4 regions of the Streptomyces sp. NPDC007157 genome follow, and region 4 is predicted to be linked to each of the others. Evidence: riboswitches for the same ligand, from Rfam matches in the RefSeq annotation. Region 4 holds a riboswitch; each other region holds the start of a gene.

What was found. A riboswitch is a leader RNA that binds a small molecule or an ion and turns the genes downstream of it on or off. The one in region 4 is predicted to bind cyclic di-AMP.
Region 1: it holds a riboswitch for cyclic di-AMP, as region 4 does, so the genes downstream of both, ABZ642_RS26065 (M23 family metallopeptidase) here and ABZ642_RS27660 (transglycosylase SLT domain-containing protein) in region 4, are expected to answer to the same signal.
Region 2: it holds a riboswitch for cyclic di-AMP, as region 4 does, so the genes downstream of both, ABZ642_RS31505 (transglycosylase family protein) here and ABZ642_RS27660 (transglycosylase SLT domain-containing protein) in region 4, are expected to answer to the same signal.
Region 3: it holds a riboswitch for cyclic di-AMP, as region 4 does, so the genes downstream of both, ABZ642_RS24145 (NlpC/P60 family protein) here and ABZ642_RS27660 (transglycosylase SLT domain-containing protein) in region 4, are expected to answer to the same signal.

What each region holds. Positions count from the first base shown of each region.
Region 1 covers NZ_JBEYFE010000015.1:47,669-51,200, forward strand. Annotated here, with positions in the region: gene ABZ642_RS26055 (pitrilysin family protein) at 1-82, shown strand, start outside; gene ABZ642_RS26060 (pitrilysin family protein) at 79-1,467, shown strand; cyclic di-AMP (ydaO/yuaA leader) riboswitch at 1,670-1,832, shown strand; gene ABZ642_RS26065 (M23 family metallopeptidase) at 1,845-2,600, shown strand; gene ABZ642_RS26070 (GntR family transcriptional regulator) at 2,812-3,507, shown strand.
Region 2 covers NZ_JBEYFE010000020.1:132,833-136,364, reverse strand. Annotated here, with positions in the region: gene eno (phosphopyruvate hydratase) at 1-1,214, opposite strand, end outside; gene ABZ642_RS31505 (transglycosylase family protein) at 1,676-2,374, opposite strand; cyclic di-AMP (ydaO/yuaA leader) riboswitch at 2,378-2,549, opposite strand; gene ABZ642_RS31500 (transglycosylase family protein) at 2,743-3,532, opposite strand, start outside.
Region 3 covers NZ_JBEYFE010000013.1:148,931-152,462, forward strand. Annotated here, with positions in the region: gene ABZ642_RS24135 (hypothetical protein) at 1-32, shown strand, start outside; partial or broken gene ABZ642_RS24140 (hypothetical protein) at 36-506, opposite strand; gene ABZ642_RS24145 (NlpC/P60 family protein) at 572-1,726, opposite strand; cyclic di-AMP (ydaO/yuaA leader) riboswitch at 1,735-1,908, opposite strand; gene pcrA (DNA helicase PcrA) at 2,232-3,532, shown strand, end outside.
Region 4 covers NZ_JBEYFE010000016.1:170,286-173,817, reverse strand. Annotated here, with positions in the region: cyclic di-AMP (ydaO/yuaA leader) riboswitch at 1,582-1,772, shown strand; gene ABZ642_RS27660 (transglycosylase SLT domain-containing protein) at 1,778-2,266, shown strand; gene ABZ642_RS27655 (HAD family hydrolase) at 2,276-3,082, opposite strand; gene ABZ642_RS27650 (hypothetical protein) at 3,228-3,532, shown strand, end outside.

The DNA.
Region 1 (3,532 bases), on a different contig from region 4:
CGCCGACGTACCCGAGGACCCCGAGGCCGAGGCCACGGTCGAGGCCGCCACCGCCGAGCACGACGAGGAGACGGCCAAGTGACCGAGCTCGCCACCATGGACTTCCACCCGCAGCCCCAGCCGGGCGACGCCCGGCCCTGGGCCTTCCCGGCCCCCGAGCGCGGCACCCTGGACAACGGGCTCACCGTGCTGCGCTGCCACCGCCCCGGCCAGCAGGTGGTCGCCGTCGAGGTGCTCCTGGACGCGCCCCTGGACGCCGAGCCGGCCGGCCTGGACGGCGTCGCCACGATCATGGCGCGCGCCTTCTCCGAGGGCACCGACAAGCACTCCGCCGAGGAGTACGCCGCCGAGCTGGAGCGGGCCGGCGCCACCCTGGACGCCCACGCCGACCACCCCGGTGTCCGGCTCAGCCTGGAGGTCCCGGCCTCCCGCCTGGCCAAGGGACTCGGGCTGCTCTCCGACGCGCTCAGGGCACCCGCCTTCGCCGACAGCGAGGTCGAGCGGCTGGTCCGCAACCGCCTCGACGAGATCCCGCACGAGCTGGCCAACCCCAGCCGCCGGGCCGCCAAGCAGCTCTACAAGGAGCTCTTCCCGTCGACCGCGCGGATGTCCCGACCGCGCCAGGGCACCGAGGACACCGTCGAGAAGATCGACGCGGCCGCCGTACGCGCGTTCTACGACCGGCATGTCCGCCCTGCCACCGCCACCGCGGTCGTCGTCGGCGACCTGACCGGCATCGACCTGGACGAACTGCTCGGCGAGACCCTGGGCGCCTGGCGCGGCTCCACCGCCCAGCCCCGGCCGGTGCCCCCGGTCTCCGCCGACGACACCGGCCGTGTCGTCATCGTGGACCGCCCCGGAGCCGTCCAGACGCAGCTGCTCATCGGCCGCGTCGGCGCCGACCGGCACGACCGCGTCTGGCCCGCCCAGGTGCTCGGCACCTACTGCCTGGGCGGCACCCTCACCTCCCGTCTGGACCGCGTCCTGCGCGAGGAGAAGGGCTACACCTACGGCGTCCGCGCCTTCGGGCAGGTCCTGCGGTCCGCCCCCGACGGCAGCGGCGCCGCGATGCTCGCCATCAGCGGCTCCGTGGACACCCCGAACACCAGCCCGGCCCTCCAGGACCTGTGGACGGTGCTGCGCACCCTCGCCTCCGGGGGCCTCACGGACGCCGAGCGCGACGTCGCCGTGCAGAACCTGGTGGGCGTGGCGCCGCTCAAGTACGAGACGGCGGCGGCCGTCGCCGGCACCCTGGCCGACCAGGTCGAGCAGTATCTGCCCGACGACTTCCAGGCCACGCTCTACCGGCAACTGGCCGCCACCGGCACCGTGGAGGCCACCGCGGCCGTCGTGAACGCCTTCCCGGTCGACCACCTGGTGACCGTCCTCGTCGGCGACGCGGCGCAGATCAAGGAGCCGGTCGAGGCCCTCGGCATCGGCGAAGTGACGGTCGTCGCCGCGGAGTAACGCGACGAGCGGCACGCGCGCGTGAGGCGGCCCTGGTGACTGTCAGGTCACCAGGGCCGCCGAATGTCCGAATTGGGGCGGAGGTTGCCTGTCTGCCCTGTGGGATGCGCGACAAAAGCCGTGATCCGTTTGAGCATCGCGAGGACGTCCTCGTAGGTTCTTCCGGACTGTCCGTCAGGCAGTGCGCCGCGCCCGCGGCACCGGACAGTCATCGCCGAGTCCCCGTACGGCGCGAGCCAGGGGAGCCGGGGACCCATGCGTCCCTGGGGTGAATCGGGCGCCCGCGCGAGCCGCGAGGGGGCCCGTAGGAGACCTTCCTGCTCCGAACCCGTCAGCTAACCCGGTAGGCGAGAGGGAAGGAAAGGACCAGCCTCTACATGGCGTTCATGTGCGCCCCCGGGAAGCATCGTCGCCCCGGCCGGGTGAAGCGCACCACCGCGCAGGCCGCCGGCATCGCGGCCCTCACCACCACGGGTGTCATCGGCACCGTCTCGGCCGCCCCGGCGCTCGCCGCGGAGAACTCCGTCGAGCAGACCGGCCTCACCCCGGTGATCACGGTCAGCGACTCGGTCGCCGACCAGATCGACGCCCAGGCCGCCGCGCAGACGGCCGCCGCCGAGCGCAAGGCGGCCGAGGAGGCCGCGCGCAAGAAGGCCGCGGAGAAGGCCAAGAAGGAGCGCGAGGCCGCGGCGCGCGCCGCGCGGGCGGCCGAGCGCAAGCGCCTCAACGCCTTCGTCGCGCCCATCTCCGACTCGTACGTCTCCACCGGGTACAAGACCGGCGGCTCCCTGTGGTCCTCCGGCGCCCACACCGGCATCGACTTCCACGCCGCCACCGGCACGGTGGTGCACGCGGTCGGCACCGGCACGGTGGTCTCCACCGGCTGGGGCGGGTCCTACGGCAACCAGATCGTCATCAAGATGGCCGACGGCATGTACACCCAGTACGGTCACCTCTCGTCGATCGGCGTCTCGGTGGGCCAGAAGGTCACCCCGGGCCTGCAGATCGGCCTCTCCGGCGCGACCGGCAACGTGACCGGCCCCCACCTCCACTTCGAGGCCCGCACGACCCCGGAGTACGGCTCGGACGTCGACCCGGTCGCCTATCTCCGCAAGCACGGCGTGCACGTCTGACCCGAGCACGGGGACGAACATGTGACGTCGCATGGCGAGAGCCCAGAAGCCCCGGCCCCCGAGCCGGGGCTTTCGTCGTTTTCGTGACCCCGGTGTCCAAAAAATATGCATGGATTCAGGGCCGCCTTCGGAAATTCCCGCTCATTGCAATAGAGTCACGGAACGGACGCCACTCGGCGGCGTTTCACGGGGATTAAGGCGGAGGTCGGACATGCGTATTCCGGCGCACTCGGTATGCACAGCGATCCGGGACGACATCGTCGCGGGTGTCTACGAGCGCGGCAGCCGGCTCACCGAGGAACTCCTGGCCCGTCGCTACGGCGTCTCGCGCGTCCCCGTCCGCGAGGCCCTGCGCACCCTGGAGGCCGAGGGCTTCGTGGTGACGCGCCGGCACGCGGGCGCGTGCGTCGCGGAACCGACCGAGCAGGAGGCCGCCGACCTGCTGGAGATGCGCCTGCTCCTGGAGCCGCTCGGCGCCTCCCGGGCCGCCCAGCGCCGTACCGAGGCCCACCTCAAGGTGCTGCGCGGACTGGTCAGGCTGGGCCAGGAACGGGCCCGCCGGGGCGGCAGTGAGGACCTGCGCTCCCTGGGCGGCTGGTTCCACGAGACACTCGCCCAGGCCACCGGCAGCCACGCCCTGACCTCGACACTGACCCAGCTGCGGCACAAGATCGCCTGGATGTACGCCGTGGACGCGCCCGCCAACCCCGTGGAGTCCTGGGCCGAGCACGGCGCCATCGTGGACGCGGTGACGCGCGGCGACAGCGAGCGCGCGCGGGCGATCACCGCGCTGCACACCGAGCGATCCGCGGTCTCCCACCGGCTGCGCTTTTCCGGCGGCACGGACCGGGCCAACGGTGTGAGGACTTCGCAACATCCCGTAAACATGTCGGGCCTGCGGCATTAACACGGGCGCCGTATACAAAGAGGTG
Region 2 (3,532 bases), on a different contig from region 4:
AGCAGCTGGTTGTACTTGGCGACGCGCTCGGAGCGGGCCGGGGCGCCGGTCTTGATCTGGCCGCAGTTGGTGGCGACGGCGAGGTCGGCGATGGTGACGTCCTCGGTCTCGCCGGAGCGGTGGGACATCATGCACTTGAAGCCGTTGCGCTGGGCCAGCTCGACGGCGTCCAGGGTCTCGGTGAGCGAGCCGATCTGGTTCACCTTGACGAGCAGGGCGTTGGCGGCGCCGTCCTCGATGCCGCGGGCCAGGCGCTCCGGGTTGGTGACGAAGAGGTCGTCGCCGACGATCTGGACCTTGTCACCGAGCTTGTCGGTGAGGACCTTCCAGCCGGCCCAGTCGTCCTCGAACAGCGGGTCCTCGATGGAGACCAGCGGGTACGCGGCGACGAGTTCCTCGTAGTACTCGGTCATCTCGGCGGCCGAGCGGGACTTGCCCTCGAACTCGTACTTGCCGTCCTTGTAGAACTCGGACGCGGCGACGTCGAGCGCGAGCGCGATCTGCTCGCCGGGGACGTAGCCGGCCTGCTTGATCGCCTCGAGGATGAGGTCGAGCGCGGCGCGGTTGGACTCCAGGTTCGGGGCGAAGCCGCCCTCGTCGCCGAGGCCGGTGGACAGGCCCTTGTTCTTCAGGACCTTCTTCAGGGTGTGGTAGACCTCGGCACCCCAGCGCAGCGCCTCGGAGAAGGACTCCGCGCCGATCGGGGCGATCATGAACTCCTGGATGTCCACGTTGGAGTCCGCGTGCGAGCCGCCGTTGAGGATGTTCATCATCGGCACCGGCAGCAGGTGCGCGTTGGGGCCGCCCAGGTAGCGGAACAGCGGCAGGTCGCTGGCCTCGGAGGCGGCGTGGGCGACGGCGAGGGAGACGCCGAGGATGGCGTTGGCGCCGAGCGAGCCCTTGTTGTCGGTGGCGTCCAGGTCGAACATCGCCTGGTCGATCAGGCGCTGCTCGGTGGCGTCGTAGCCGACCAGCTCCGGGCCGATCTGCTCGATCACGGCGAGGACGGCCTTCTCGACACCCTTGCCGAGGTAGCGGTTGGGGTCGCCGTCACGGAGCTCGATGGCCTCGAAGGCGCCGGTGGAGGCGCCGGAGGGGACGGCGGCACGACCCGTGCTGCCGTCGTCGAGGCCGACCTCGACCTCGACCGTGGGGTTGCCTCGGGAGTCCAGGATTTCCCGGGCTACGACGACGTCGATGGACGGCACGAGCATCTCCTTCTTGGGATCTGACGCTGGTTGTGCGGGCGCACGCGGGCCTTGTCGGCCCTTGCTCAGCCTTGCGACTAGAGCCTAACCGCCCCGGGCCCGTCAATCGGTCGACCGACCGGCCCGTGGACACACAGACGGTACTCATTGTTCATGTGCGGAACAAAGGGGGGTCCGATGAAGAACGGAAGAAGAGCGGGTCAAGAAGAAGACCGCGGGAGGATCGCGAGACGACCACGAGAGGACGGCGCGAGGACCGCGAGAGGACGGCGCGAGGGCGGCGCGAGGGCGGCAAAGAGAAACCCCGCCCCGGTGCGTACGGGGGAGAACGCACCGGGGCGGGGGCTCGTGGGGGACGGGGGTGACCCTCACGTGGTCTCCACTATGGGGACCACGGCTGTGCGGGCGCTGTGGTTCAGCTGGCGCCCTCGTATTGCTTCGGCTTGCTTCGGCTCGCTTCGGGCGCCCTACTTCAGGTGCAGCTGCTGGCCCGGGTAGATGAAGTCGGCGTCGTCGACGATGTCCTTGTTCAGCTTGAACAGCGCCTGCCAGCCGCCCTTGACCTGGTGCTTCTCGGCGATGGAGCTGAGCGTGTCGCCCTTGACGACCTTGTACTCGCCATCACCCTTCTTGACCTTCTTGCCGGTCGGGGTGGTGACGGTCTTCTTGGCGGCCGGACGCTCGGCGGAGCGGGAGGCGGCCTGAGTGTCGGTCGTACGGCTGCTCGTGCCGCTGTTCGCGGAGCTGGAGCCGGAGGAGGAAGAGGAGGAGCTGGTGCTGCTGCCGGTGTAGGTGGCGCCGGACAGGCCCGTGCCGCAGACCGGCCAGGCGCCCTTGCCCTGCGCGGCGAGGACCTTCTCGGCGGTCTCGATCTGCTGCGCCTTGGTGGCCTGGTTGGCCTGTGCGGCGTACTGCGTACCGCCGTACGCGGCCCAGGTGGAGGCGGAGAACTGCAGACCGCCGTAGTAACCGTTGCCGGTGTTGATGGCCCAGTTGCCGCCGGACTCGCACTGGGCGACGGTGTCCCACTCGGAGGCGGTGGCGGCGGAGGCGGTGCCGGAGGCCATCAGCGGAGCGGCGATGGCGACACCGGTGACGCCGGCGAGCGCGGCGGCGCGGGTGGCCCTGGACGGACGACGGTGCTTGCCCTTGCCGGAAAACAGCATGAAGGATCCCCTCACCGACGCCTGCGAGGTGAGCTGTCGGGTTCGGGCCGGTTGAGTTGCCCGGCCGCACACCTCACGGTGCGCGGCTTCACCCCGAGCCGGACACGGCAGTCTCAACTACCGGTCCCGGCACTTACCTTGGGTCCCCCGCTCCTGCCTACGGCGCTTGACGCGACGACTGTTCCCGGGCAGCCGCTGGCAGGACTCGGCGTTGCGACGGCCGGGGCTCGTGGTGACGAGCGGCCTTGACCGTAAACAGGCGATCAGGTGAATTTCAAAGATGATCAGGGCTTCTGAGACTCATCCCACACTTTCACCAAACCGGACATTTAACTTCGAAGTAGGGCGGTCCGAAGTGCCAACTCCCGCTACTTTTCGACCGTTTCGCTGCTGAGTTTCAGGGTCTGACCGGGGGCGATGTCGTTCGGGTCGGCGCCGATGTCCGCCTTGTTCGCGGCATAGAGCGCACGCCATCCGCCGTCGAGGTCAAGGGAGTCGGCGATGGAGGCGAGAGTGTCGCCGTCCCGGACGGTGTAGGTGCCGGCGTCCCGGGAGGCGTGACGGCCGGAAGAAGTCACACTCTGACCGTTTGTCACGCTTTCGTCCGCCGAGCCGCCACGATGCTTGCCGCCGCTACCGACGGCCCCCGTGTCGACCAGATCCCAAGAGCTGCCCGTCTGCCATGAATTGTCCGACTCATCGGCTTCGGGCACGACGGGGCTCTCGCTCGCCTTCGAGGCGCTGGACCCCTTAGATCCCGACTTGTCCACCTTCGTGGAGTCGGCAGGGGCGCCCTTGCCGGAGTCGCCACTCGCACTCGGGGACGGGGTGGCGGAGTCGGAGTCCGTGACACCCGAGGAATCCGACGAGGAGTCGGACGAGCCGGAATCCGATGAACCGGATGAATCCGAAGAACCAGATGAAGAGGATGAATCCGACAACCCGGAGGACGAGTCGGAGGAGCCGGACGTGTCGCCCGATCCGTCGAGGCCCGTGTCGACGTTCACCGAGGCGTCGTCCGAGGAGAGCCCGGCGATCAGGGCACAGGTCCGCCAGGGCTTGGTGCCCTGGTCCGCGAGGATCCTCTCGGCGACGGAGATCTGCTGCGAACGGCTCGCCTGGTCCGGCGTGGCGGCGTACTCCTGGCCGCCGTACTCG
Region 3 (3,532 bases), on a different contig from region 4:
TGAACATCTTCATCGCCGTGCTGTGGACGTGACCCTCAGGAAGCCCTCCTGAGGGCGGCGCGGGCGGCCGTCACCGCGCCGGCGGTCACCGCCGGCCAGGCCGCCACCGCGACCCACGCCAGGACCCGCCCCGGCCATCTCAGCCACGGGACGCCGACGGCGGTCGCGACCGACAGCATCGCCGCGGCCGTCAACCCCATCGTGAACACCGTCGCCCAGCGGCGTACGTCGTAACGCGGCCGGGGTCGCGCCACCTCGGCGGCCAGCAGTACGACGTACCAGGCCAGGGCCAGGACGAGCAGCGCCACCGTCACCGTGCGCAGAACGCCCCGGTCGTCGTCGTTCCACAGGTACAGCCGGGCGCTGTCGGCGGCCAGCAGCCTTGCCCCGGCCAGCGCGGAGATCGCGGGCGCGCCGCCCGCGACCCAGTGGTCGCCTGCCCCCGCGATCACCTGCCGCCACTCGAAACGGGCCACGGCGAACCCGTACAGCACCAGCCCCCGCCAGATGCAGCCCCACGAAATGCGCGCGTGCGCGTGCCCGCGCCTCTTGAGCCGGTCGCAGGCGCCTTTCAGGCCGGTCGCACCACGCTGTGGATGATCGACTCGCCGCCGTAGTAGATCGACTCCTCCCGGACGTACGCGCCGGGCTTCGGGGCGTGGATCATCATGCCGTTGCCGATGTAGACGCCGACGTGGCTGACGTCGTCGTAGAAGAAGACCAGGTCGCCGGGCTGGGCGTCGGCGAGGGAGACGGTGGTGCCGGCGTTCACCTGGTCGTACGTGGTGCGCGGCAGGGAGACGCCCGCGGCCTTCCAGGCGGCCTGGGAGAGGCCGGAGCAGTCGTAGGAGCCGGGGCCGGTGGCGCCCCAGACGTACGGCTTACCGACCTGCGCACGGGCGAAGGCGATCGCCTTGGCCGCCTTCGTCCCGTAGGCGGAGTCGGACGAGGAGGAAGAAGAGGACGAAGAGGAGCCGCTGGAGGTCGACGTCGATGACGACGAAGCATCCTTCGCGGCCGCCGCCTGCTGTTTCGCGAGCTCCGCCGCCTTGCGTGCCGCTGCCGCCTGCTGCTGCTTCTCGATCTCCGCCAGCCGCGCCTTCTCCTGGGCCGTCAGCTGCGACAGCAGCTCCCGCGCGGAGGCCAGCTTCGTCTGAACGGTGGTCTTGGCGGTCTTGAGGTCGTCCTGGGTCTCGGTGAGCGTCTCCAGGCTCTTGGCGGCCTCCTGCCGCTTCGCCATGGTCGCGGACTGCTGTGTGGCGTAGTCGTCGACCGCGTCCTTCTGGCGCGAGGTCAGCCGGCTCATCAGCTGCGTCTGGTCGAAGTAGTCCTGCGGACTGTCCGCGAGCAGGAACGTCGCCGTGTCGGGTGCGCCGGTCCCGGTGCGGTACTGGGCCGCGGCGAAGGAACCCAGTTCCTCACGCGCCTTGTTGAGCCGGTCCGTGCGCTCGGCGACGTCGTCGAGCAGGGTGTCGGCCTGCTTGCGCTGCTTTCCGGTCTTCTCCTTGGCCGCGTTGTACTTCTCGGTCGCCGACTCGGCCTGCCGGTAGAGGGCGTCGACCTTCTTCTCGACCTCCTCCAGGCTGGGCTTGCCGTCCTCGGAGGGCGCGGCGTTGGCCGTCTGGGAGAGCAGCGCCACGGAGGTGAGGGCGGCGGTGGCCAGGGCGGGGGTGCGTATGCCTGCTACGCGCGTTGCGGACGGACGCGACTTGCGGTGCGACGCCAACGGGGGCGACTCCTTCCATGCTCCGCCTACCGAGTTAGCTGTCGGGTTCGGGCGGGTGGTTCGGAAGGGTTGCCCTACGGTCCGTTCCCCGGTGGGAAGTCGGGACCGATTCACCCCAAGGTTCGGTGTGGGTCCCCGGCTCCGGGTACGCGGCGGCACCCTGGACTCGGCGGAGGCCGTGCGGCCCGGCGACGTTCGCCGGTGGGGGTCGTACGGCCTGCTCGGCACGCTAGCCAACTCGTGTGCTCCGTGTGAAGTTTGATGTGCGATATGCCCGATACATTTTCGTGACCTTGGTGTTGCGGATCGGCCGGATCGGTTGATCGGGGAGGGTATGCGGTGACTTGTCCGGTGCGGGCGGGTGGTCCGTGCTCTCCGCTGACGGGCCGGCCCGTGCTCACGGCGTGTGATCGCTGACCGTGAGGGGCCGATTCTGGCGGGTGACCGGGGTGAGTTTCCGGGGTGGGGACCGGTTGTCGGTGGGGCGCCCTAGACTCGGAGAGCGATGAGCAGCCTCTTTGACGACAGCTTCCTGGCGAGCCTCCAGTCCCCGCGCGGCCACGAGGAGGAACCCCCGCCGCCGCCCGAGGACGAGCACGTACCGGAACCGGTTCCGGACGATCTGTTCGGCGGGCAGTTCGACGCGCCCCCGGACCGGGACGCCTACTACCGCGACGGCGCCGCCCGCCCGGCCCTGGACCCGGCCGCCCTCCTGGAGGGGCTGAACGAGAACCAGCGCGCGGCGGTCGTGCACGCAGGCTCCCCGCTGCTGATCGTGGCCGGCGCCGGTTCCGGCAAGACGCGCGTGCTCACCCACCGCATCGCCCACCTGCTCGGCGCGCGCCAGGTGCACCCGGGGCAGATCCTCGCGATCACCTTCACCAACAAGGCCGCGGGCGAGATGAAGGAGCGCGTCGAGCACCTCGTCGGCCCGCGCGCGAACGCGATGTGGGTGATGACCTTCCACAGCGCGTGCGTGCGGATCCTGCGCAGGGAGAGCAAGAAGCTCGGCTTCACCTCCTCCTTCTCGATCTACGACGCGGCTGACTCCAAGCGCCTGATGGCGCTGGTCTGCCGGGACCTGGACCTCGACCCCAAGCGCTTCCCGCCGAAGTCCTTCAGTGCCCAGGTCAGCAACCTCAAGAACGAGCTGGTCGACGAGGAGGACTTCGCCGCCCGGGCGAGCGACGGCTTCGAGAAGACCCTCGCCCAGGCCTACGCCATGTACCAGTCGCGGCTGCGCGAGGCGAACGCCCTCGACTTCGACGACCTGATCATGACGACGGTCAACCTGCTGCGCGCCTTCCCGGACGTCGCCGAGCACTACCGCCGCCGCTTCCGGCACGTCCTGGTGGACGAGTACCAGGACACCAACCACGCCCAGTACGCGCTCGTGCGCGAGCTGGTCGGCACCGGCGCGCACGCGGAGGACGTACCGCCGGGCGAGCAGGACCTCCCGCCCGCCGAACTGTGCGTGGTGGGCGACGCCGACCAGTCGATCTACGCCTTCCGGGGGGCGACGATCCGCAACATCCTCCAATTCGAGGAGGACTACCCGAACGCGACGACGATCCTCCTGGAGCAGAACTACCGCTCCACGCAGACGATCCTCTCCGCCGCCAACGCGGTCATCGAGCGCAACGAGTCCCGCCGCCCGAAGAACCTGTGGACCAATGCGGGCGCGGGCGCGCAGATCACCGGCTATGTCGCCGACACCGAGCACGACGAGGCACAGTTCGTCGCCGACGAGATAGACCGTCTGACGGACGCGGGGGAGGCGAAGGCCGGCGATGTCGCCGTCTTCTA
Region 4 (3,532 bases):
TCTCCTGTCTGCTGGTGTCCACTGGCGATTACACGGTTTGTCGATAGGTCGCTGCCATCACTCAAGTCAGCGTATCCGGTCAGGTTTCGATCACCGAGGGCGCCCACCGTTACACCCCGGGCGCTATCGGATCACGACCGGTATGTTTTTGATCAGCCGATACGACCTGACATCCAATGACTTAACAGGAAGTACCGACGGTTGTCCCGAACCGGGGTGCATGCCGTGTCCCGAACCGGAGCCCGAACCTCGTCCCGGACCAGCGACGCCACCGGGTCCGATGCCGGACCGCCCGGCAGGTCCCCGACCGCGGACGGTCGCGCCTTCGCCGGCCGACGTCACCTGCCCGGAGGTACCCCCTCCGCCGTCCGCCAAAGCCAACGGGAGCACTCCGTTCCGATCCGCACCCGTACGTCCGCCCCTCACGAGATCACGCACGAGTACCTCCGTATCCCCTTCGCCACCTCACATCGCGCCACGCGCGCGTGGCACACACGGAAGGACGAGTCCGCCCACGGACGTCCCTCGAACACCTTCCCCACCGGCACCACCCGTCCTTCATGAACCACGGACATGTCTCGACCGCCGGTCCGGGCGCACCCGCGACCGCCGGTCGGGCGGCGGCGTGGCCCCGGCGCGACGGGGGCGTGGGCACAGCCGGCGTCTCCCGCGACGGATGCCCCCGGGACAGCCGCGTCTCCCTCCGGACGGCAACCCTCGTACCCCAGCCGCCATGACAACGACGCGCGGTACGGCGGAGGTTCCGCCCTCACGGAGGACACGCGCGCGTGGACGGCCGCCCCGCCGCAGCCGGGTCGGCGAGCCGTCGGCCCCGCCCCCGACGCGACCGGAATCACGTACGGCCGTCGCGTTCGAACTCCTGGCGCGATCCGGGGTATTGGGCCGACCGGCTGCCTTCGAGGCACCCGGGCGGACAGAGCCGCCGAGTGTCGGCCTCCCCGGAACACCCGATCAGCGGCACGCGCGCGTACTCCGGTCCGCACGCGCCCGCGCGCACCCGGACCGTACGGAGTTCACGGGAGGGCGAGACCGGGCAGGAGGTCGAGACCGGAGACCGGAGGCTCACACGACCGGATGAACCAGATGAACCGGATGGACGGACCCGCCGCCGATCCTCACCCGGTCGCCCCCCGTGCACCCACGCCGAGCCGGAATTCCGCCTAATAAGGCAATTCGGACATTCTCCGGAATTGCCTGTGACGCGCGCCACTTCACTCGCCCCAATCGGGCCAATCCGCACGAATGGCCGCATGGGCCTTTTCCACTGATGCCCGGAAAAACGGATTCCGAGAATCCCTCTTGTCCGATTCGCCGTAATTGCCGTTTCGTGAAGTAGGTCACGTGGCCCTGAGTGCCACATAGGGGGTAAGGCGACCCTTTCTACCCTTTCCCCGCAGGCGAGTTGAGGCTTGGCAGTCGCAAAGGATCAAGTACCCCATACGACCCAGATCAAGGTCAATCGGTGTGTTGTGTGAATCAGGTACTTGTTCCGGACATGTGCTCTCGCATACGTTCCGGCTCGCCGGGCGGAACGCCGAATCCTGCCACCGCCCGTCGTGACCCATCTACGAGTCCATTCGCACGGCAGGAGCGGGGGAACCAGGTAAGTCGCCGGACCGGGCGACCGACGTCACCGACCGACGTCGTACCGGAACGGCTAGGGGTGAAGTCGCCTCGCCTCAGGGCGGTGCGGCCGGGCACTCCCCGGGCCCGAACCCGACAGCTCACCCCGCAGGCGACGGAGAGGAACCACGACATGTCTGCTGCCGTTCAGCACCGCCGTCCCCGCCGTAACCGCATCGTCCGCACGCTCGCCGTCGTCGGTACCGGCGCCGCCGTTCTCGCCCTGCCGCTCATCGGGGCGACCGCCGCCTCCGCCGCCACTTCCACCACCTCGACGGCCTCCACGACGCTCGCCGGGTACCCGAACAACCTCGACGGCTGGATCCGCGAGTCGCTCGCGATCATGGCCGAGAAGCACATCCCCGGCAGCTACAACGGCATCTACCGCAACGTGATGCGTGAGTCGTCCGGCAACCCGCAGGCCATCAACCTCTGGGACTCGAACGCGGCCGCCGGCATCCCGTCCAAGGGTCTGCTCCAGGTGATCGACCCGACGTTCAAGACCTACCACGTGGACGGCACGTCGTTCGACATCTACGACCCGGTCGCGAACATCACCGCCGCCTGCAACTACGCCGCCGCGCGGTACGGCTCGATGGACAACGTGCACGGCGCGTACTGACCGGCGCCGTCAGCCGAAGAGTCTTTCGAGGACGACTGCAAGGCCGTCGTCCTCGTTCGACAAGGTGATCTCGTCGGCCACCGCCTTGAGTTCGGGATGGGCGTTGGCCATGGCCACCCCGTAGGACGCCCAGTCGAACATGGGGATGTCGTTGGGCATGTCCCCGAAGGCGACGGCCTGTTCGGGGCCCAGCCCCAGGTGGCCGGCGGCCAGCGCCAGCCCGGTCGCCTTGGTCACCCCGCACGGCTGGAGCTCGACGGTCCCCGGCCCCGACATGGTGACCGTCGCCAGCGACCCCACCACCGCGCGCGCGGTCGCCGCCAACTCGTCGTCGGACAGGGTGTGGTGGCGCAACAGCACCTTACTGATGGGCGCGCACCACAGGTCGTCGCGCCGGTCGACGCGCAGCGCGGGCAGCGTGGGGTGGGGCATCAGATAGCCCGGCTCGATGAGCGTGAGCCCGTCCACGCCGTCCTGGTCGACCGCCGCGTACACCTGCCCGACCTCGGCCTCGATCTTGCCGAGGGCGGTCTCCGCCAGCTCCCGGTCCAGGGTGACCGACCACAGCAGCCGCTCCGCGCCGGCGTCGTACACCTGGGCGCCCTGGCCGCAGACCGCGAGTCCCGTGCAGCCGAGGTCGTCCAGGAGGGGGCGCACTCTCGGCGCCGGGCGGCCGGTCACCACGAGATGCCGGGCGCCGGCCCGGCCGGCCCGCGCGAGCGCGGCGAGCGACCGTTCCGAGAGGGTGTCGTCGGCGCGCAGCAGCGTGCCGTCCAGGTCGGTGGCGATCAGTGCGTACGGGGTGGGTGCGACCATGATCAGAGAATACGGACAGCACGCCCCTGAGACTCACTGTGCGTTTCGGCCTCAAGTGGCGCCCGCCGTCCCGGTGATGGGGCGTTGTCAGTGGGGCGCGTTACGTTGGCGGCGGGTTGACGGCACCGATCGGACGGGGGCGGGCGTGGTGACGGACGGACCGGGGGACTTCCGGGCGCATCTGCTGGAGGCGGCGACCGGGGTGCTGGAGCGGTTCCCGCGGGAGCCGCGGCCGGAGATCTACGCGCTGTCGTTCCGCATCTGGCGCGTCGAGGAGGACGACCGCAGACCGTACGTGGCGATCGGCTACAACACCGAGAGCCAGTACGAGGCCGAACGGAACCCGGCGGACCCGGGCGAGGCGCGCTGGAACTACGCGTGCTGGCTCCTCGACGGCTTCGAGATGCTCGGCAACTGTCCCGAGGACCCGGTCGGCGGCGCGTTGTACAC